3 regions of the Microbispora sp. NPDC046973 genome follow, and region 3 is predicted to be linked to each of the others. Evidence: riboswitches for the same ligand, from Rfam matches in the RefSeq annotation. Region 3 holds a riboswitch; each other region holds the start of a gene.

The links. Region 3 has a riboswitch for cyclic di-AMP ahead of ABZ860_RS05950 (C40 family peptidase). Riboswitches for the same ligand answer to the same signal wherever they lie in the genome.
Region 1: linked by a shared signal. The riboswitch ahead of ABZ860_RS23265 (GH25 family lysozyme) and the one ahead of ABZ860_RS05950 (C40 family peptidase) in region 3 are both predicted to bind cyclic di-AMP.
Region 2: linked by a shared signal. The riboswitch ahead of ABZ860_RS29025 (NlpC/P60 family protein) and the one ahead of ABZ860_RS05950 (C40 family peptidase) in region 3 are both predicted to bind cyclic di-AMP.

The regions. Positions count from the first base shown of each region.
Region 1 is NZ_JBEYWQ010000012.1:239,951-247,345, reverse strand. It holds gene ABZ860_RS23275 (hypothetical protein) at 125-571, shown strand; gene secD (protein translocase subunit SecD) at 605-2,851, shown strand; gene ABZ860_RS23265 (GH25 family lysozyme) at 2,912-3,634, opposite strand; cyclic di-AMP (ydaO/yuaA leader) riboswitch at 3,647-3,791, opposite strand; gene uppS (polyprenyl diphosphate synthase) at 4,143-4,868, shown strand; gene ABZ860_RS23255 (oxygenase MpaB family protein) at 4,865-6,343, shown strand; gene ABZ860_RS23250 (acyl-CoA dehydrogenase family protein) at 6,377-7,395, opposite strand, start outside.
Region 2 is NZ_JBEYWQ010000018.1:158,839-166,233, forward strand. It holds gene ABZ860_RS28995 (L-aspartate oxidase) at 1-311, shown strand, start outside; gene ABZ860_RS29000 (type III pantothenate kinase) at 319-1,101, shown strand; gene lysS (lysine--tRNA ligase) at 1,161-2,846, shown strand; gene ABZ860_RS29010 (NADP-dependent oxidoreductase) at 2,974-3,897, opposite strand; gene ABZ860_RS29015 (helix-turn-helix domain-containing protein) at 3,996-4,406, shown strand; gene ABZ860_RS29020 (LuxR C-terminal-related transcriptional regulator) at 4,480-4,728, shown strand; gene ABZ860_RS29025 (NlpC/P60 family protein) at 4,787-5,830, opposite strand; cyclic di-AMP (ydaO/yuaA leader) riboswitch at 5,896-6,049, opposite strand; gene ABZ860_RS29030 (amino-acid N-acetyltransferase) at 6,441-6,992, shown strand; partial or broken gene ABZ860_RS29035 (hypothetical protein) at 7,140-7,395, shown strand, end outside.
Region 3 is NZ_JBEYWQ010000002.1:406,017-413,411, forward strand. It holds gene ABZ860_RS05935 (Nramp family divalent metal transporter) at 1-1,180, shown strand, start outside; gene ABZ860_RS05940 (glycosyltransferase family 4 protein) at 1,193-2,302, opposite strand; gene ABZ860_RS05945 (hypothetical protein) at 2,402-3,316, opposite strand; gene ABZ860_RS05950 (C40 family peptidase) at 3,442-4,011, opposite strand; cyclic di-AMP (ydaO/yuaA leader) riboswitch at 4,086-4,240, opposite strand; gene ABZ860_RS05955 (NlpC/P60 family protein) at 4,556-5,518, opposite strand; gene ABZ860_RS05960 (NYN domain-containing protein) at 5,654-6,970, opposite strand; gene ABZ860_RS05965 (GNAT family protein) at 7,296-7,395, shown strand, end outside.

The DNA of each region.
Region 1 (7,395 bases), on a different contig from region 3:
TGTCCGTACCCGTTCCCCGGTGCGGTTCCCCGTCCGCCCGGGTGCGTTTTCCGTTCTCCCTTTCAGTGCTACGGCGTGCGGCACCCGCAGGCGTGACTCGGTACGGTGGCCGGGAGACCGGGTCTTGTGGGAGGGAGGGAAGACGCGTGCGACACAGCTGACCGCCGCGCTGCTGCTCCTGCTGCACGCGATCTTCCTGACCTCCGGCGGCGTGCCGGCGTCCGCGTCCACGGTGGGAACGCCGTATCGCCCTGCCGTCCTCCATACGAGCCTTCACCAGGGTCCTCACCTCGCCGCGGGCCGTCCGGCGGCGGGAGAAGGCGCCCGGCTCACGGACACCCGGACATGCCCTCCGGCGCACGCGACGCGGCCGGCCCAGGGCGACCCGCCCCGGGTCCAGGCGGGCGCGGGCGGCCCCGGCGTGTCCGGCGGGCCGGTCGTGCTGCCCAACCCGGCGGCGCCGCCCGGCGGCACCCGGGTCACCCGGGCCGGGCCGCACCACGACGGCCTGCCCGCCCAGTGCCCGCGCCGGGCCGCCACGGCCCGCGCTCCTCCCTCCACGGCGTACTGAGACCTTTCCCACTCGTACGCCTGTGGAGGCTTCATGTCCCGTGCGCCCCTGTGGCGCGCGGTGGCGGCGCTCGCCGTCATCGCGACCTCACTTCTGCTCGCCCTCACCATGGCCCCGCGCCTCGGCCTCGACCTGCGCGGCGGCACCCAGCTCGTCTTCGAGACGAAGGACTCTCCCACGGTCGAGGCGGACGCCGACGCCACCGACCGTGCCCTCGACGTGCTCCGGCGCAGGGCGGACGCCCTCGGAGTCGTCGATCCCACCCTGGTCCGCTCCGGCGAGAAGCGGATCATCGTCGAGCTGCCCGGCGTGCTCGACCCGCGCGAGGCCGCCGCGGTCATCGGCAAGACCGCCCAGCTCAACTTCCATCCGGTGCTCGGTCCCGCGGAGGCCGGCGACAAGGACGCGATCGCCGACGAGAGCGGCCAGAAGCTGAAGCTCGGGCCGGTCGCGCTCAGCGGGGCCGGCGTCACCGACGCCGCCGCGCGCACCGACCCCCAGATGGGGCCCGGCTGGTTCGTCACGATCGACTTCAAGGAGCCCGGACCCTGGCGGGAGCTGACCGGGACGGCGGCCTGCGCCCCGGTCGGCGACCACAAGCGCCGCGTCGCCATCGTCCTCGACAACGAGATCATCTCCTCGCCGCAGGTGGACGAGTCGATCGCCTGCGAGGCGGGGATCCCCGGCGGCACCACGCAGATCACCGGGTCGTTCACCGCCCAGGAGGCGCAGAACCTCGCGGTGCTGATCAAGGGCGGCTCGCTTCCGGTGCCGCTGGACCTGGTCGAGCAGCGTACGGTCGGCCCGACCCTCGGCGCCGACGCCATCGCGGCGAGCGCCAAGGCCGGCGTCGTCGGCGTGATCTTGACCGCGGTGTTCATCGGCGTCGTCTACAGGCTGGTGGGCGTGCTGGCCGCGGTCGCGCTCGCCTGCTACGGCCTGATCTCGTACGCCGGGCTCGTGGCCATGGGAGCCACGCTCACGCTGCCCGGCCTGGCCGGGTTCGTCCTGGCGATCGGCATGGCGGTGGACGCCAACGTGCTGGTCTTCGAGCGGGCCAGGGAGGAGTACGGCGAGGCGCCCCGCCGGGGCCTCAAGGCGGCCCTCGACCGGGGCTTCAAGAACGCCTGGAGCGCGATCGCCGACTCCAACATCACCACCCTGCTCGCCGCGGGGCTGCTGTTCTGGCTCGCCTCCGGACCGGTGAAGGGCTTCGGGGTGACGCTGGCCATCGGCGTGCTCGCCTCGATGGTCTCGGCGATGCTGATCACTCGGGTGCTCACCGCCGCCCTGATCGGCAGGCTCGGCCCCCGGGCGTCCGGCATCGGCTCGATCGGCCGGGTCAGGACCTGGCTGACCCGGCGCGACCCCGACCTGATGCGCGGCAGGCGGCTGTGGCTCGCCGTCGCGGCCGGGCTGCTCGTGCTGGCGGGAGCCGGACTGGTCACCCGTGGGCTGAACTACGGGGTCGAGTTCACCGGCGGCCGGATCGTCGAGTTCGGCACGAGCAGACCCGTCGATGTCGCCACGGCGAGGCAGGCGGTGGCGGACGCCGGGTTCCCCTCGGCCGTCGTGCAGCGATCGGACGACGCGATCTCGGTGCGTACCGGGCAGATCAGCGCCGACGACGTGGTGCGCATGGAGGAGGCGCTCGACCGGCGCGTGGGCGAGGTCGCCAAGCAGCGCGACGAGCTCATCGGGCCGAGCCTCGGCGAGGAGCTGCGCCGCAACGCGCTCATCGCGCTCGCCGTCGCGCTCGCGGCGCAGCTCGCCTACCTGGCGTTCCGGTTCCGGTGGACGTTCGGCGCGGCGGCCGTGGCGGCGCTGTTCGTGGACGCGGCCGTCGTCGTCGGAGCGTTCGCCTGGATGGGCAAGCCGATCGACGGGGTGTTCCTGGCCGCGATGCTCACGATCATCGGCTATTCGGTCAACGACAAGGTCGTGCTCTTCGACCGGGTGCGCGAGCTGTGGCCGGTGCGGCGCGGGGAGCCGTTCGGCCGGGTGGTGAACACCGCGATCCTGCAGACCGTGCCGCGCACGGTCAACACCGGGCTCGGTGCGCTGTTCATCCTGGCGGCGCTGGCGGTGTTCGGCGGCGACTCGCTGCGCGACTTCGCCGTCGCCCTGCTGATCGGCATCGTCGTGGGGACGCTGTCGTCGTCGTTCGTGGCCGGGCCGGCGGCGATCGCGCTGGAGAGGCGCAACACCCAGCCGCCACCGGCTCCCGCCGCCCCGCGTGCCAGGCCCGCGCGGCGCGACGGCTCCGGCGCGGTGGTCTGACCGACCCGATCCGCCGGCATGGCCCCGGGGCGGGGACGTCCCCGCCCCGGGGCCGTGCCGCTACGGCCGTCCGAGCGCGCGCAACTGGGCGGGCGTCAGCGCGGAGACGTTCTGGTCGATGGGCGAGTCGGTGTACTGGTGGATCGCCCAGGACTTCCAGTCGGCGGGCGGCGTGATGTCGCCCGGGGCCTTGCTGTAGTGGGCCACCCAGAGGGGGTACTGGCCGAGGCCGCGGCCGTACTTGTCCGCGAAGTTCCAGCCGCTGTAGAACATCGGCCTGGTGCCGGTCTTGGCCGTCACGTACTCCAGCCAGGTCTTGGCCCACGTGTTGACGTGCTCGACGGACTGGCCGTCGGTGGCCTCCAGGTCGAGGACCAGGATGTCGCCCGGCTTGCTCGGCTGCGAGTTCACCACCTTGAGGAAGTGGTCGGCCTCGGCGATGGGGTCGTTGGAGGGATGGGCGAAGTGGTAGACGCCGCGGACGATGCCCTTCTTGGCCAGCTCCTGCCAGTGCCGGGGGAAGGACGAGTCGACCCAGGAGGTGCCCTCGGTGGCCTTGATGAAGCCGAACTGCGCGCGGCTGTTCATCCAGTCGTGGTCGGCCTCGTAGCCGGAGACGTCCTGGCCGTACGTGTGCGGGTTCGCGTAGGCGGGAGCGGGCAGGGCGACGGCCGCCGTGACGGTGGCGGTGGCGGCCGAGACCGCGAGGGTCGCCGCCACGAGGGTGGAACGCAGACGCCGGCGGGAGGGCAGGCTGCCGAGGGAGAGCCGATGGGTGGACATGTCGGGGTTGACTCCTTGCTTCCATGCCGCCTACCGGGTTAGCTGACGGGTTCGGGCAGGAAGTGCCCTACGGGCGCATCTGGGGGTCTGCGCGCCGATTCACCCCGAGAGAGTGGGTCCCCGGCTCCACGTGACGCGGATTCGGCGGCCGCGCGATCACCGCGCGGTCCGGGCAACGACACGGCAAGGGATATGACGGCGGAAGTCGGCCGGTACCCATGCCGTGTCCCCTAAAGGTACACACACCACCAGAATGGTGTAAACGGTACAAAACACGTCTTTACCTGGGCTGCTACCACCCCCGATCGCCCCGCCATGGGCCGAGTCCCGTGATCCTCTCCACGCGAAGTAAGGGCCGTGGCTACTAACGGTAAGTATCCATTCGGACACGTGTTGTGACAGGGTCGTCGCCGAGGGGGTCCTAAGACCCCGCGACGGTCTCGGAAAGGGTGTGAATGGGAGTCTTCCGCCGCGTCCTCGCCGCCTGCCCGACAGCCCTCACGGCGGAGTGAGAGGCATCCCCCGTCACGTGGCGTGCGTCATGGACGGGAACGGCCGGTGGGCCGCACAGCGGTCACTGCCCCGCACCGAGGGGCATCGGGCGGCCGAGGCCGCCGTGATCGATGTCATCGAGGCGGCCCATGCGGCGGGCGTCGAGTGGCTGAGTCTGTACGCCTTCTCCACCGAGAACTGGCGGCGCCCGGCCGCCGAGGTCGACCTCCTGCTGCGACTGGTGCGGCGCGCGATCCGCAAGCACGCACTGTCACTGCACACACGCGGAATCCGCTGCCGGTTCCTCGGGGTCGCCGACCCGCGGATCCCGCCCGCGCTGGCCAGGGACATCGCCGACCTGATGGCGCTGACCCGCGACAACCGGCGGATGACGTTGACGGTGGCGTTCGATCACGGCGGCCGCCGCGACATCGTCGAGGCCGCCCGGTCGCTGATCCGCGACGGGGTGCCGCCCGAGCAGGTCACCGAGGAGAGTTTCGCCCGCCGTCTGCCCCACCCCGACATGCCGGAGGTGGACCTGGTCATCCGCACCTCCGGAGAGCAGCGCATCTCCAACTTCATGCTCTGGCAGGTGGCCTACGCCGAATGGGTCTTTCCCCAGGTGCTGTGGCCGGACTTCCGGGCCGGGCACTTCTGGGAATGCCTGGAGATCTACCGGCGGCGCGACCGCCGGTTCGGCGCCGTACAGGCACCGGCCCCGACAGGAAAGGGATGTCAATGAGCGACGCCGCAGCCGCGGGACCCGACGCCGATCCGCTCGGCCCGGGATCGATGCTCCACCGGTTGACCCGGCAGACGCGCTGGGGACTGGTGGCGACCCGGGCGATCGTCCTGGAGGCCGCGCACCCGCAGATCGGCGCCGCGCTGATCACCAACTCGACCTTCGTCGCGCACCCGTGGAGGCGGCTGCGCAACACCGTGCTCAGCGCACAGCGGATGGTCGACCCCGACCCTCGGGTGCGGCAGCGGGAGGCGGACCGGCTCAACCGCCTGCACGCGCGGATCACGGGCACCGACGCCGAGGGCCGCCCGTTCAACGCCGCGGACTCCGAGGCGCGCGCCTGGGTGGTGGCGACGCTGTTCGAGTCCGCGGTCACGATGTGCCGGCTGAGCGGCGAGTCCCTCGACGGCCCCGCCCTGGACCGGCTCTACGCCGAGTTCCAGGCGTTCCTCGCCCTGATGGACCCCTACGGGGGCAAGCTTCCGCCCACGCTGCGGGAGTTCTGGCGCTACTACGCGTCGGCAGAGGAGCGGCTGGAGAACACCGAGGCGGTCCACGTCATCCTCGACCGCCTGTTCGCGCAGGTGCCCGCTCCCCCGCTGCTCCGCGACCGGCCGGCCGTGTGGGCGGCGGGCAGGGCGCTCGCCGGTCCCGCCGCCAGCGCGATCGTCGTGGCGTCGCTGCCCGAGTCGCTCCGCGCTCGCCTGGGGCTCGCCGAGTTGCCGGGCACGCGCACGCTGATGCACGCCGCCTACCTGTCCACCAGCCTCGCGACGCGTCTGCTGCCGGAGGCGTGGACACGGCTCGACACGGTCATGACCATGCTCGACCCGGCGTACACGCCGCAGCAGCGAAACGGCGACTCGCCGGCAGGGCTGCACGGGCTGACCGCGCTGACGGGGCTGCGCCGTGGTGTCGCGAAAGCCGGGGCGCTCCTGCGCCTCCTCACGCCCGATGCGGATACGGCGACGGCGACGACGGCCGACTCGACGGTGCGCTCCGCCTCGCGGTTCTTCTCCGAGGTCCTGGACCAGACCGGCGACGGCCACCTCGACTGGCCCGACCTCGCCGCGATGGCCCGGGAGATCGCCTCCCGTCTCGACGTGGACACCCAGGACGAGGACCGGCTGTTCGCCGCCTTCGCCGAGTGGTGGCGCGAGCTGCAGAAGGAGCTGGACACCGACGGCGACGGACGCATCACCGGCCACGAGTACGCCGCGGCCGCCGCCGCCATGGCCGGGCCCGCCCTCATCAGGATCGCCGAGGTCCTGTTCGACGTCACCGACACCGACGACGACCAGGTCATCGACGCGCGGGAATACCGGGCCCTCTTCCGCACGGCGTTCGACCACGACCCGGGCGGCGGCGACGCAGGCGAGCGGCTGACCCGGGGCGAGTTCGTCCGCCGGTTCCTGAGCTTCATGGCGGGCCGCCGGCACTCCGGCGCCTACGACCAGTTGTTCGCCCAGGCGTGACGGCATCGCCTCCGGCGCGAAGCGCGACCGACGTCAGATCATCGAGCGCATCGGCCCGTGCGGCGGCTCGATGCCGAGCTGGGTCAGCGCGGAGACGTGGAACACCGCCCCCGGCACGTGGATCGCGTGGGCCAGGCCGACGTGGGCGTCCCGCCAGAAGCGCTGGATCGGGTTGTCCACCCGCATGGCGTTGCCGCCCGACCGCGCCACGATCTCGTCCATCGCGCGCACCGCGCGCCAGGCCGCCTGGACCTGGGTGCGGCGGCCGACGGCGCGCTCGTCGAAGGTCACCTCACGGCCGGAGGCAACGATGTCGTACATGCGTGAGGCGTTGTCGAGCAGGGCCGCCCGCGCCGCCGCGATGTCGGCGGCCGCCTCGCTGATCGCGTACAGGACGTAGGGGTCGTCCTTGATCCTGGTGCCGGTGATCTGCACGCGGCCCTTCTGGTACGCCAGGTGGTGGGCCAGGGCGCCCTCGGCCATGCCGATGACCGAGGCGGTGATGCCGAGCGGGAACGCCGCGGAGAACGGCAGGTGGTAGGTCGGGTTGGTCAGTCCCGCTTCCTTCGCCTGGCTGCCGTCCACGACCTTGTTGAACGGGATGACCCGATAGCCGGGGACGAACGCGTCGGTGACGATGATGTCCTTGCTGCCGGTGCCGCGCAGGCCGACGACGTTCCAGGAGTCCTCGACGATCTCGTAGTCGGACCGGGGCAGGATGAGGTGCAGCGAAGCCGGCGGCTGGGCCATCGCGCCCTCGGCGTCGCCGAGCAGGCCGCCGAGGAAGATCCACTCGCAGTGGTCGGTGCCCGAGGAGAACTGCCAGCGGCCGTTGAAGACGTAGCCGCCGTCGACCGGCCGGGCGATGCCCATCGGCGCGTACGGCGAGGCGATCCAGGTGTCCTGGTTCTCGCCCCAGACCTCCTGCTGCACCCGCGGGTCGGCGAACGCCATCTCCCACGGGTGGATGCCCACGACCCCCGCCACCCAGCCGGTCGATCCGTCCAGGCCGGCGATCTTCATGATCGTCTCGGCGAAGTCGCGCGGGTGGA
Region 2 (7,395 bases), on a different contig from region 3:
CCGAGGCGTTCCGCGCCGTACGGCAGGCCTTCCCCGGCCTGCCGATCGAGGTCGAGGTGGACCGCATCGACCAGATCGAGCCGGTCCTGGCCGAGGGGGCGGAGGAGATCCTGCTCGACAACTTCACCGTGGACCGGCTCGCCGAGGCCGTACGGCTGGTGGCCGGGCGGGCGAGGCTGGAGTCGAGCGGGGGGCTGACCCTGGACGCGGCCCGCGCGGTCGCCGAGACCGGGGTCGACTACCTGGCCGTCGGCGCGCTCACCCACTCGGCCCCGGCACTCGATCTGGGCCTGGATCTTCGTGAGGCATAATCGGGGAATGCTGCTCACCATCGACGTCAGCAACACCCACACGGTGCTGGGCCTGTTCGAGGGTGAAGAGGTGATCGAGCACTGGCGGATCGCCACGGACCCCCGCCGTACGGCGGACGAGATCGCGGTGGTGCTCCAGGGTCTGCTCGGGCAGTCGCCGCTGCTCAAGGACGCCGACATCAGCGGCATCGCGATCTGCTCCACGGTCCCGTCGGTGCTCAACGAGATGCGGGAGATGTCCCGGCGCTACTACGGCGACGTCACGGCGGTGGTCGTCGAGCCCGGCGTCCGCACCGGCGTCCCGGTCCGGATGGACAACCCCAAGGAGGTCGGCAGCGACCGCATCGTGAACGCGCTCGCCGCCACCACCCTGTACGGCGGGCCGTGCGTGATCGTGGACTTCGGCACGGCCACCTCGTTCGACGCCGTCTCGGCCAGGGGCGAGTACGTCGGCGCGGTGACCGCGCCCGGCCTGGAGATCTCGGTGGACGCGCTGGCCACGGCCGGGGCCCAGCTCCACAAGGTCGAGCTGGTCCGGCCCCGCTCGGTGATCGCCAAGAACACCGTGGAGGCGCTCCAGTCGGGCATCATCTACGGCTTCGCGGGCCTGGTCGACGGCATCGTGGACCGCATGACGGCCGAGCTGGCCTCCGACCCCGACGACGTCACCGTGGTCGCCACGGGCACCGGAGCCCCGCTCGTCATCGGCGAGGCCCGTACGATCGACGTGCACGAGCCCTGGCTCACGCTGATCGGCCTGCGGCTGGTCTACGCCCGTAACGCGTCCTGACGACTCCCTCGCGTACGGGACCATAGAAGGCAGGATCCCGTTCAGAGAGGACTGACGTGATGGACGCCGACTGGGTGGCGCGTTTCGCCGATGAGGTCATCGCCGAGGCTGAACGGCGCGCACCGGGCAAACCCGTCGTCTGCGCGTCCGGCCTCAGCCCGTCCGGCCCGATCCACCTGGGCAACCTGCGCGAGGTGATGACCCCGCACCTGGTGGCCGACGAGATCAGGCGGCGCGGCTACGAGTGCGTGCACATCATCTCGTGGGACGACTTCGACCGCTTCCGCAAGGTTCCCGTGGGCATCGACCCCGCGTGGAACGAGCACATCGGCAAGCCGCTGACCACCGTCCCGGCCCCGCCCGGCAGCGAGTACCCGAACTGGGCCGAGCACTTCAAGGCGCCGATGATCGCCGCGCTCGACGAGCTCGGCGTGGAGTTCCACGGCATCAGCCAGACGCAGATGTACACCTCCGGGGCATACCGGGAGCAGGTGCTGCTCGCCATGCGCGAGCGGCGGCGGATCGACGCGATCCTCGACCAGTACCGCACCAAGAAGGCCAAGGCCAAGGAGGTCACGGACGCCGACGAGGCCGCCGCCCTGGAGGGTTCGGGGGCCGCGAGCGAGGACGACGGCTCCGGCGCCGGGGGCTACTACCCCTACAAGCCCTACTGCTCGGTCTGCGACCGTGACCTGACCACGGTCACGTCCTACGACGACGAGACCACCGCGATGTCGTACACCTGCGTGTGCGGTCACAGCGAGACCGTCCTGCTGTCCGAGCACACCCGCGGCAAGCTGGTGTGGAAGGTCGACTGGCCGATGCGCTGGGCCTTCGAGGGCGTGGTATTCGAGCCCTCGGGCGTTGACCACAGCTCGCCGGGCTCGTCGTTCGTCGTCGGCGGTCAGATCGTCCGCGAGGTGTTCGACGCCCCGCAGCCGATCGGACCGATGTACGCCTTCGTCGGCATCAGCGGCATGGCCAAGATGAGCAGCTCCAAGGGCGGCGTGCCGACCCCGGCCGACGCTCTGTCGATCATGGAGCCCGCGCTGCTGCGCTGGCTGTACGCCCGCCGCCGTCCCAACCAGTCGTTCAAGGTCTCCTTCGACCAGGAGATCCAGCGCATGTACGACGAGTGGGACACGCTCACCAGGAAGGTGCAGGACGGCACGGCGCTGCCGGCCGACCAGGCGGCCTACCGCCGCGCGTCGAGCACGGCCTCCCGGGCCCTGCCGGAGACGCCGCGGCGGCTGCCCTACCGGACCCTGGCCTCGGTCGTGGACATCGCCACCGGGCACGAGGAGCAGACGCTGCGCATCCTGCGCGCGTTCGACCCGGAGATCTCCGGGCTGGACGAGCTGCGGCCGCGGCTCGACCGCGCCCAGCACTGGGTGAACACGTACGTGCCCGCGGAGGAGCGCACGCAGGTGCGCGAGACGCCCGACAAGGAGCTGCTCGACACGCTCGGCGAGCAGGACCGCGAGTCGCTTCGCCTGCTGGTGGAGGGCCTCGACGAGCACTGGTCGCTCGACGGGCTGACCACGCTCGTGTACGGCGTGCCGAAGGTGCAGGCCGGGCTCGACATGGACGCCAAGGCGGCCACGCCCGAGTTGAAGGCCGCCCAGCGCGCCTTCTTCGCCCTGCTCTACCGGCTGCTCGTCGGCCGCGACACCGGCCCGCGGCTGCCCACGCTGCTGCTGGCCGTGGGCCGCGACCGGGTGCGCGAGCTGCTCGGCCGCGCCTGACCCCGGCATCCGATCTCCTGAGAGCGGGCCGGACGGCATGGCCGTCCGGCCCGCGCCCGTTCTGTCCCGGGTATGTCAGCGCACACCAGGGCAGGAAACTCAGCGCAGAGAATTCAGGGCAGAAAGTTCAGGGCAGCAGGACCAGCCGGCCGCGCAGGCCGCCCTTCCGCAGGCGTTCGTGCGCCTCGGCCGCCCGCTCCAGTGGGTAGGTGCCCGCGACCCGCATGCTCAGCCGTCCCGCCTCGGCCAGCTTCGCGACGTCCCGCAGTTGTGCCGTGTCGGCGCGGACGAACACCGTCGAGACCCGGATGCCGCGCAGCGGGACGGGGGCCAGCCCGGCGCCGACGGCGACGAACGCGCCCCCGTTGCGCACGGCGTCCAGCGCGGGCAGGCCGACGACCGCCGCGTCCACCAGGCCGTGCACGCCGCCGGGAACGGCGGCTCTGACGGCCGCGGCCAGGCCGGCGCCCCTCGGCACGAACCACTCCGCGCCGAAGCCCCGCACCAGCGGCTCGTCGCCGGGCGCGGCGACCGCCGCGACCCTGAGCCCCCGCGCCACGGCCAGTTCCACCAGATAGCCGCCGAGGCCGCCTGCCGCTCCCGTGACGAGCAGGGTCTCACCCTCGGCGAGCCCGGCGAGATCGAGCGCCTGGACGGCGGTGAGCGCGTTCAGCGGCAGCGTCGACGCCTCGGGCGCGGCCACCCCGGCCGGCGCGGGCGCGACCGCCGTCTCGTCGAGCACCACCAGGTCCGCCTGGGCCTTCAGCGGATCCGTCAGCCGGTCCGACAGCCCGATGACCCGCTCCCCCGGGCGTACGCCCGTCACTCCCGGGCCGGCCCGGTCGACCACGCCCGCCACGTCCCAGCCGAGTGCGTAGGTCTCCAGGCGCGGCATGAGCATGCTGTCGGCGAGGGCACCCGCGGCCGTGAGCAGGTCGACGGGGTTCACCGCCGCCGCCTCGACCCTGATCCGCACCTGCCCCGGCCCCGGCTCCGGCTCCGCCACATCGACGACCTGTATGGCTCCGTCCCGTGCCACCACTGCTCTCATGGGTCCCTCCTCATCGCTGTGGAAGGGAGCGTATGGAGAGCTGCTTTCTTTCGGTAAGAAGGCACCTGGAAGTGCGTAAGGGAGGAGAAGGGAAGACGATGGTGACTCAGACGGCGGCCGAACGGCGCGAGGAGGAGCGCCGGCGCTACAACGCGTACGTCGCGACCTGCCCGTCCCGGCAGCTGCTCGACACCCTCGGCGACAAGTGGGTGAGCCTGGCGCTCACCGCGCTCGCGCACGGCCCGCTCCGCTACAGCGAGCTCGCGCGGACGATCGCCGGCGTCAGCCGGAAGATGCTCACGCAGACGCTGCGGACGATGGAGCGCGACGGCCTGGTCTCCCGCACGGTCACTCCCTCGGTGCCGGTCCGGGTCGATTACCGGCTCACGCCCCTGGGCGAGGACCTCATGTCGCTGCTCGAAGCGATCAAGCACTGGGCCGAGATCCACATGGAGGATGTCGAGGCGGCCAGGGAGGCGTACGACCGGCGCTCCGACTCGGAACCTTGACGACCTTCAGCGGAGGCGTTTACCTTCCCTGAAGGGTGGGCCGACGAAGCATCGTCGTGGGGAAGGGCGGACGATGGGTGTTCCCGAGGTCGTCTACCGAGGTGACAATCTCGCCTCGGACCTTGACCGTGCCGGTCTCACCGAAGAGGATCTGCTTCTCCTCGCGGAGCTGGCCAAGGGCGTGACCGCCGACCGGGTGGGCCGCAGTCTCGACGTCAGCGGGCGCACCGTGCGGCGCCGGCTGCGGTGCATCTGCGACCGCATCGGCGTGGCGACCGCGATCGAGGCCGTCGCCTGGGCGGCACGCCGCCGCCTCATCTGACCGCGAACGCGACGCCCTCCGGCGAGGAAGGGCCCAGCCGGCTCCGGCGAGGGAGGGCTCAGTCGGCGACGCGCACCGCTCCCGCGAACGGCCGTCCGGCGATCCTCGCGATGTGGACGACGTCTCCCGTGCGCGGCGCGTGGATCATGTAGCCGTTGCCGATGTAGATGCCCACGTGGTGCAGGTCGGAGTAGAAGAACACCAGGTCGCCGGGGCGGAGCTGGTCACGGGGGATGTGCGTGCCGGCCGTCCACTGGTCGCCCGTGTAGTGGGGCAGGCTGATGCCCACGGACTGGTAGGCCGCCATGACCAGGCCCGAGCAGTCGAAGGAGCCCGGCCCCTCGGCGCCCCACACGTACGGCTTGAGCTGCTGCCTGAGGGCCCAGCGCGCCGCCTGGGCGGCCTTGCCGTCGCCGATGATGGGGAACGACGTCCTCGAGCGCGTCTCGCTGCCGATTGTCTGGGAGACCTGCCGGTAGAGGCTGCTCTCGGTCTTCTTGATCAGCTTGGTGATCTTGTCGCGCCGCGAGTCGAGGCCGCTGAGGAGCTTCTTGACCTCGGTCTGCCGGGCGGAGGCGCTCTCCCTGGCCCGTGCGGCGGCGTCCATGGCCTTGGTGACCTCGGCGACCTCCTGGCTCTGCTGCAACTCCAGCGCGTACGTCGTGGAGGCCTGGTCCAGGTATCGCCGGGGGTCGGCGTCGCTGTCGATGAGCACGAGCGCGTTGCCGAGCCCGTTGGTCATGTAGGAGTGCTGCGCGAGGGCGCTCGCCTTCTGCCGGCGGACCTCGAGCTCCGCCTCGCTCTTGGCGAGGTTCTTCTTGGCGAGATCGGCGGACCGCTCGGCCGCCTTCAGGCGCACCCGCTCGCCGTTGTACTGCTCGGTGAGCGTCTCGATCTCGGTGTAGAGGCCCTCGACCTGAGCTGTGAGCTCCTTGAGGCTCGGCTTGGGGTCGGCGGTGGCGCGGACCACCGGGGCGCCGAACGTGATCGCGGTGATCGCGACGCCGACGAACGCGAAGCGGCGGATGGCACCCGGACCGGCCGTGCCGGCTCCGGACCGTCGGCCGCGGGCGTGCCTGCCCGCCGGCCGTCCTCCACGCATGCGCAACCGAGCTCCTCTCCCACGTGTGCCCCGCGGCGCGTCCGTCGTCGAGACGGGCCGTACAGCGGGGCACTTCTGAGCGCCTACCGGGTTAGCTGACGGGTTCGGGCCGGAGTAGCCCTACCTTGGCGGATTCACCCCTTGTAGATCCGAGACCGAACCGATCCTGATCCTGCAGTTGGGTCCCCGGCTCCCCTTCGCACTCGGTGCTTCGAAGATTCGGCGCCCGGTCGCCGTGAGCGCTCACGATGACCGGCATCGTCGCTGGACGATAGTGCACGGCGAGTTCTTGCTCAACCAGAACTCCGAAACCCGTCTACGTTTGACAACCAAACGATCACGGTCGGGTCACGAGCTCGGTGGTGATTTATCCGCCTTCACCTGCGTTTAGAGCGATCTGAGGGTTTCGATGTGCTGCTCGGGCTGGTGAAAAAAGTGGGACGAACCTGGACAGCCCCCTTTGGGTGTCGCCGCGCATCCGTCCGTATCCTTACGGCTACGCATAGTCAGGACTCATGTCGGGTGTGGCGTTTGGGAATGACCGTTATCCGTGGGGAGGCTCCGTGCCGACCGAGTGGGATCGGCCGCGCTGCGGCTAGGCTGACCGGTCATGGAGCAGGTCGCCGCGCAGACATCCAGCGAGCCGGGTGCCACGGCCGTGACGGTGCGCCGGGCCAGGACGCCGGACGTCCGGGCGATCCGGCGCCTCGTCGACGCGTATTCGGGCGTCGGTCCCCGCCTGCTCAAGAAGAGCACGGTCACGCTGTACGAGGACGTCCAGGAGTTCTGGGTGGCCGAGGCGGACGGGCAGGTCGTCGGCTGCGGCGCGCTGCACGTGCTGTGGGAGGACCTGGCCGAGATCAGGACCGTCGCCGTGGATCCCGCGGCACGCGGCGGAGGCATCGGCCATCGGATCGTCGGCGCGCTCATCGAGACCGCCAGGGACCTCGGGGTGCGGAGGGTCTTCTGCCTCACGTTCGCGGTGGAGTTCTTCGCCAGGCATGGTTTCAGGCCGATCCAGGGCACTCCCGTCTCCCATGAGGTGTACGAGGAACTGCTCGCGTCGTACGACGAGGGTGTCGCCGAGTTTCTCGACCTGGAGCACGTCAAGCCGAACACGCTGGGGAACACCCGCATGTTGCTGCACCTCGACCGTCGTTGAGCGCCTTTGCCGGGCATTGATCACTGATCTTGACGTTGGTTGTCGACTGCTGCAAAGGTGACTGTTGATACACCTGTCGCTACTTTTGGCAATATCAGCGTGTGCTACAGACGTGCGGCGCATGCGTCTTCGAAACGAGGTGACACGGTGAGCACCGGACAGCCGCCGTACCCCCAGGACGAGTCGGACGGAACGCCACCGCCGTCATCGAACCCCGGGTATGGCACGGACAGACAATCCCAGGACTACGACCCCGACGTCACGGTCGTCAGCTACCGCGGGCAGCACACGGGTCCGCAGCAGCCGCCCGCCTACGACCCCGCCCAGGGCGGCTACGGTCAGCAGCAGGGCTACGGCGCCCAGCAGGGCCAGCAGCAGTACGGTCAGCCGTCCCAGGGCGGCT
Region 3 (7,395 bases):
CTTCGTCGTCTCCGTGGCGTACATCGATCCGGGCAACTTCGCGACCAACATGGCGGGCGGCGCCCAGTACGGGACGATGCTGCTGTGGGTGATCGCCCTCGCGAACGTGCTGGCCATGTTCGTGCAGGCGCTTTCCGCCAAGCTCGGCATCGCCACCGGCCGCAACCTGCCCGAACTGTGCCGCGACCACCTGCCGCGCCGGGTGAGCCTGCCGCTGTGGGTGCAGGCCGAGCTGGTCGCCGCCGCCACCGACCTGGCCGAGTTCATCGGCGGGGCGATCGCCCTGAACCTGCTGTTCGGCGTGCCGCTGCTGCCGGCCGCCGCCATCACGGCCGTCGTCTCCTCGCTGCTGCTCATGCTCGCGCCGCGCGGACGCCGCCGGTTCGAGGCGACCGTCGCGGCGATGCTCGGCGTGGTCCTGGCCGGATTCGCCTACCAGGTGCTGCTGTCGGGGTCCCTCGCGGGCGTGGCGGGCGGCTTCGTGCCCCGCCTGGCCGGGACCGACAGCCTGCTGCTGGCCACCGGGATCGTCGGGGCGACCGTCATGCCCCACGTCGTCTACCTGCACTCGGCCCTCACGCAGCATCAGGGCGCGGACGACGGGCCCGAGGAGGGCGGGCGCAGGCAGGACGTGCGCCGGGAGGCCGTGCGCGCCAGCCGGATGGACATCGTCGTCGCCCTCGGCACCGCCGGGCTGGTGAACATGGCGATGCTGACCGTGGCCGCCGCCACGTTCGGCGGCGGCGACCCCGGCAGCCTGCAGGCCATCCACGCCGGTCTCGGACAGGTCCTCGGCCCCGGGGCGGCCGTCGCGTTCGCGCTCGCGCTGCTCGCCTCCGGCCTGGCCTCCTCCAGCGTGGGCACCTACGCCGGGCAGGTGATCATGGCGGGGTTCCTGCGCCGCCGCGTGCCGCTTCTGGCACGACGGCTGGTCACGATCATCCCGGCCATGGCGGTCCTGGCCGCCGGGGTGGATCCCACGCGGGCGCTCGTGCTGAGCCAGGTCGCGCTGTCCTTCGGCATCCCGTTCGCCCTGGTCCCGCTCGTGGCGTTCACCGGCAACAGGAAGCTGATGGGCGACCTCGTCAACCGCCGCCTCACCACCGTCGCCGGAGTCGTCGTCGCCGCTGTGATCAGCGCGCTGAACGGCTTCCTCCTCGTGGAGGTGTTCAGCGGCTGAGGCGGCCGCACGTCACAGCAGTGCGGCGAACCGGGCCGCGACGAGGTCCCAGCGCCACTCCTCCTCGATCCAGGCCCGGCCCCGCTCGCCCATCGCGCGGGCGCGGGCCGGGTCGGCCAGCAGGTCGCACAGCGCGCCGGCCACCGCCGTGTGCGACATGCCGTCGACCACCAGTCCCGTCTCGCCGTGCCGTACGGCGTCGGGGGCGCCTCCGGAGGAGCCCGCGACCACCGGCAGCCCGGTGGCCGACGCCTCCAGGTAGACGATGCCGAGGCCCTCGACGTCGATCCCCCCGAACCGGCTGCGGCAGGGCATGGCGAACACGTCGCCCGCGTCGTAGTAGGCCGGGAGGGACGCCCAGGGGACGGACCCGGTGACGACCACCGAGCCGCGCAGGCCGGCCCGGGCGGCCGCCCGTTCCAGCGACCGCCGCAGGGGACCTCCGCCGACGAGGAGCAGGACCGCGCCGGGCACCCGCCGAAGGACGAGCGGCCACGCCCGCAGCAGCACGTCCTGGCCCTTGCGCGGCACCAGCCGGGAGACGCACACGACCACCGGCCGGTCGCCCAGGCCGAGGGACGCCCGGACCCGGTCGCCGCCCGCTCCCGGGTGGAAGACGGCGGTGTCCACGCCGGGCGCGAGCCGTACGAGCCTGGAGGCGGGGACGACCCGGGCGATCCGGCGGCGGGTGTACTCGCCGAGGTAGGTCACGACGTCGGCCCCCGCGCCGATGCGGCGCAGCAGGGCGCGCGCGCCCGGCAGGCGGGCCCACGACGCCTCGTGCCCGTGGGTGAGCATGACGATCCGGCCCGCGCCCGCGGCGCGCAGGACGGGAGCGAGCAGCCCCAGCGGCGCCGCCGCCCCGAAGACGACGGTGGCGCCGTCCTCGACCAGCGCCGCCGCCCTCCTCGCCACCGAGCGCGTCGGCAGCATCAGCGAGGAGGGATGCCGGACCACCTCGTACGGCTGGCGGGCGTCGAACTCCTCGCACCCCTTCCAGCGCGGGGCGTACACGATCACGGAGCCGGGCGGCCTGCGCGCGGCGAGGCCGTGCACGAACGCCTGGATCCCGCCCGGTCTGGGCGGGAAGTCGTTCGTGACGATCAGCGTCCGCTTCGTCATCCTCACCCCCGCTGCCGGCGTGGCCGCGCGGTCCGCCCGCGCCGCCCGAGAACGCATTGTCGCAGCCGCGGTCGCACCGTCGCCCCTGGGAGATCAGGATCAGGACCGGGCGAGCCGCTCGCGCGCGTACGAGCGCCATCCGCGGGTCAGGCCGTCCGCGGTCAGCCCGAGCACCTCCCGCAGGGCGGCGCCGATCTCCTCGCGCAGCGCCGCGCGGTAGAGGGCGACCAGCCTCCGCTCGCCGAACCGGGCGGCGATGTAGCGGCAGGCGAGCCACGCCTCCTCGTACGCCTGGGCGGGCCTGGCGACGAAGTCGGCGGGCCCCGGCAGGCCGTCCAGCGCGGCCCTCCCGGCCGCCACGTCAGCGGCCAGCTCGGCGGCGACCGTGCGGACCGGCAGTCCGCTGTCCAGGTAGCCCACGTAGTCGGCGAAGCCCTCCATGAGCCACATCGGCACCGCGCGGGGACCGGTGGTCGCGACGTGCGTCAGCTCATGGGTCACGACGACCAGTCGGCCGGTCGCCGACAGGCGGGCGAACGCGGCCGGCTGCACGATCACGCGGCCGCCGGTGGCGACGGCCGCCAGGCCGTCCACCTTCGCCGGCGCGGCCAGCACGGCGGCCTGCTCCTCGGTGCGCGGCACGAGGACCACCGCGCCACTGTGCCCGCCCCAGACCCTCGTCACCGTACGGCCCCCGCGATCGGCCAGCGCGGCGATGCCGGCGACCAGCGGCCGAGGCGACCCGACGACGACGGCACGCGCGCCGCGGGCGACGGAGGCGCCGGTCCACATGCCCGGATGCTCCCGCACGGCGGCGCGGGCATCCAGCCGCAGGGCAAGCAGCGGGTCGGGCGGAGCCGCGGCGGCGGGCCCGGTCAGCAGCACGGCCAGCGCGACGGCCGCGGCCGCGATCCTGCGGGGACGGCCCCCGCGGGGCCGATCGTCGGGCTGGCGCCGATGGGCCTCGGCGCGCACGCTCGGCACGCCCCCGGGCACGCCGCTCGTGACAGTCACGCCGAGCATGCTAGGTCCTGTCCGGCACTCCCCGACCAGCACATGCCATGGCCCCGCCCACCTCGGCGAGGTGGACGGGGCCGTGAGGAGGGCGCCGGTCGAGGGGGCTTGGTGACCGGTGCCCGTCAGACGCCGGGGCGGACGGCACCCACGAAGGTGCTCCTCCGGTAGGCGTCCAGCTTGTCGATCCTGACCCGCGTGCCGGTGTGCGGAGCGTGGATCATCTTGCCGTGCCCGACGTACATGCCGACGTGGCCGCCGCCGCTGGTGAAGATCAGGTCACCGGGCTTGAAGTCGCCCCAGGACACCTTCTTCCTGACCGCGCTGCGGATGGACCACGTCGTGCGCGGCAGCCGTACGCCCGCCTTGCGCCAGGCGTACTGGACCAGGCCCGAGCAGTCGAACGCGCCCGGTCCGGTGGCTCCGTAGCGGTAGGGATCGCCGATCTGCTTCTCGGCCGCCTTCACCGCGCGCTGGGCCTTCACCCGCTGGAGCGAGGCCCTGCTGATCTTCCGCTTGGCGGCGTGCTTCTTGGTCTGCTTCTTCGCGGCGGCCGTGCGGGCGGCGGTCTTCGCGCTCGTCGCAGTGCCCGTCTTCGTGGCCGTCTTCGTCGCTGTGGCCGTCTTGACGACCGTGACCGTCACCGTGTCGGCCGCCGCCGGTTGTGCTCCGGCGACCCCTACGGATGCCGTCAAAGCGGCACCACCAAGGGCAATTCGGGCAATACGGGACAGACTAGCGGGGGTGGTAGACAGGATCTCTCCTCGGGTCTTCCGCTCACGCCTACCGGGTTAGCTGACGGGTTCGGGCGGGGAAGTCGCCCTACGGCGCGCGATGCGCCGATTCACCCCGGACCTTCGCGTGAAGGTCGATGGTTCCCCGGCTCCGTGCCTCCTGACTGCACGGACTCGGCAGGCCACCGGCGCCTGGGGATCCCGCGAAGGGGAGGGTGATGGAGGACGCCGATGACGGTGGATGACTGCGCGCCCCGGCCGGCCGGACCGGGTGCGCCGCGGCGAGGCGTGCTCGCCGCGGCCCAGAAGCTACCGAGGACTCGCCGTGTTCGGCAAAGCCCTCCCGCCGGATAAAGATCGGATAACGAAGGCGGAGAAGAAGAAACCGCAGCTTACCCGTACCACGATCGGCTAAGTGTGACTCTGCTCACAATCTGGGCAACAACGGCTAAATGCGGTCACAAAAGTCACAGCTGGCGCAGGGATCACAGAGACCGCCGGACACTCAGGGGCGCACAGCTCCGATCGCGTGATACTCGGCGAGTGTGACAATCTTCACAACATCGCCGGTCTGCGGCGCGTGGACGACCTTGCCGTCGCCGGCGTAGATGCCGACGTGACCGTAACCGGCGTGCCAGAGAAGGTCGCCCGGCTGGAGCTCGTCCAGCGAGACCCTGCGGCTCGCACCCCAGGCCCACTGCTCGTAGCTGGTCCGGGGCAGCGTCACGCCCGCCGCCGCCCATGCGGCCTGCACGAGCCCCGAGCAGTCCCAGGAGTCCGGCCCGGTGCCCCCGTAGCGGTAGGGCTTGCCGACCTGCTTGTAGGCGAACTGGAGGGCCGACAGCGCGTTGCCGGACGCCGGACCGGTGTAGACGACGCCGGCGCTGTTGGGGTTGCCGGGGTTGTACGTCCCGAGCGAGCGCAGCAGCTTCATCTGCTCCCGGACGAGCTTGTCGACCTTCTCCTTCTCGTCGGCGAGCTCGCCCCTGACGTCGGTGGCCTCCCTGTAGACCGCCTTGCTCTGGTCGCGGCGGTCCTTGAGGTCCTTGATGGCGCCCTCGTACTCCCTGAGCCGCCCGGCCCGCTCGGCCGACATGTGGTTGAGCGTGGCGAGGCCGCTGAGCATGGCGTCGGGATCGGAGCTGTAGAAGACGCCTCCCCACGACCCCATCTCGCCGACCTGGTAGCTGCTGACGGCCATCGAGACCAGCCCGGAGCGCAGCGCCTCGACCCGGACGTTCTGCTTCTTGTAGTCGTCGTTGATCGCGAGGTACTTCTGCCTCGCCTTCTTCCACTTCTCGTTGGCCGCGTTGTAGCGGTCCACGAGCTTGTCGGCCTGCTCGTTGAGCTTGCTCAGCTTCGCCTTGGCCTGCGCGACAGTGGGCTTCGGATCCGCCTGCGCGCCCGTCACCGGCGTCAGCAGGACCACGGCGACCAGACCGGCGGCCGCCGGCACACGCCCTCGCACTGAGGCCCCCTTTAGATCAACGAAACCTGCGGCGCGACTCTATCTAGGCGATCTTGAAGCTTCAACCTATTCGCAGGTATTCGCGGCAGTCATCACTCACTGTGACGACCCGGAGCCGGAGCGCGGATGCGGCGTTCAGCCGCGGCCGAGACGGCGCAGCAGCAGGAGCGAGGGCACCGGCCGGGCGCCCATGCGGCGCACCGACTCGGCCACCTCCCGGTCGGAGGAGACCACCGCGACGGCCCGCCCGGACGGCTCCGCCCGCACCAGCGTGCGGATGAGGTCGTCGGCGATCTCCCCGGGCGCACTGAACCTCACCCGCACCCCGCGCGGCGCGGACACCTGGACGGGCCCGTTCAGTTCGGCGCCGTCGAACACGCACGTCACCTCCGCCCGCGTCTGCACGGCGAGCCCGCCGAGCCCGGTCAGCAGCCGGGCCCGCTGGTCGGCGAGGGTCAGCGACGGGTAGCCGGTCTTGGTCACGTTGTAGCCGTCGACGATCAGATGCAGATGAGGGATGGCCAGAAGCTGGTCGAGGAGCTGGGGGTCGTCGTTGGCCAGCGCCCGCGCGGGCACGGCCGTCATGCCCGGCTCGCCCGGCAGCACCGCGTCCACGTAGTCGGCCGGCCTGCTGATCGTCGTGGGCAGGCCGAGCTCCTTGCGCAGCCCGGCGGCGGCGTCCTGGAGCGCGTCCAGCAGCACCCGCACCCGGGCGTCCTCGATGCTGCGGCCCTCGCGGGCGGCCCTGCGGCTGGCCTCCAGCTGGCGCTCGGCGTCCTCCAGGCGCTCCCTGAGCCTGCGCAGCTCGGTCTCGGCCGCGCCGTTGGCGCTCGCGACCCTGGCCCGCGCCTCGGCCGTCTCGGCCTCCAGCTCGGCCGCCCTGGCCTCGGCGGTCCTGACCCGCTCGCGGGCGTCGTGCAGCTTGCGCCGCAGGTCGGAGTTCTCCGCGCGGGCCGCCTTCAGCTGCTCGCGCACCCGGTCGATCTCCTCCTTGGCGGAGGCACGCTGCGCCGCGAGCTGCTCGCGCAGCCGCGTCTCCGCCTGCTCCCGCTGGGTGCCCGCGGCGGCGGCCTGCTCCAGGTCGGTTCGCGCCTGCTCGACCAGGTCCGGCCAGCCGGGCGGGCGGGTCAGGTACGCCGCCGCCGCGACCAGCACCGGCTCGGCCGCGGGGGGCACCGTGCCCTCGGCCAGGCTCGCCACCAGCTCGGGCCAGGCGGTCTCCACCGTCTCGGCCACCCGCTCGCGGAACTCCTTGTCGTTCTCCAGCTGGGCCGCGATCGGCGCGCTGCCCAGGCGGGCGCGCTTGCGCGGGTCGAACTTGGCGATGTTGCGCAACGGCGGCGGCACGGCCGCGGCGGGCATCGAGCCCAGCACCTGCGCGGCGACCTCCACCACGTGTAAACGGACCTGCTCGGGCAACGGACGAGACAGGCCTTCTCCGGCTGAACTCATCTCGTCGCTCCTCGGTCGTGTCCTACAGATCTTCTGCCCACTGCGGTCGCCCCGGCGGCGCCTCGCGGTGCTGTCGCCCCCGAGTGCGAGAACGTCCCCGATGCCCGCCGTCCGCGAGGCCCGAGCCTCGCGGCGCGCCCACCGGGCCGCCCTCACACGGCAAGATCTGCGAGACACTCCCTTGTTCTTGTCCTCTTTCAAGGGTACGGCCGTCGCACCGTGTCCATGTCGCGTCCATGATCTGTCACCGTGCCCCGCGCCGGCGGGGCCGGGCAAGACCCAATCCGTTGGCGGGCGCCCGGCCCCCGTCCGTACGCTCGGCGGCGTGTTCACCCCTCCGTACCCGATCACGACCCCCCGGCTGGTCCTGCGCCCCTTCACCGAGGCCGACCTCGACGACCTGTACGCCTTCCACTCCCTGCCGG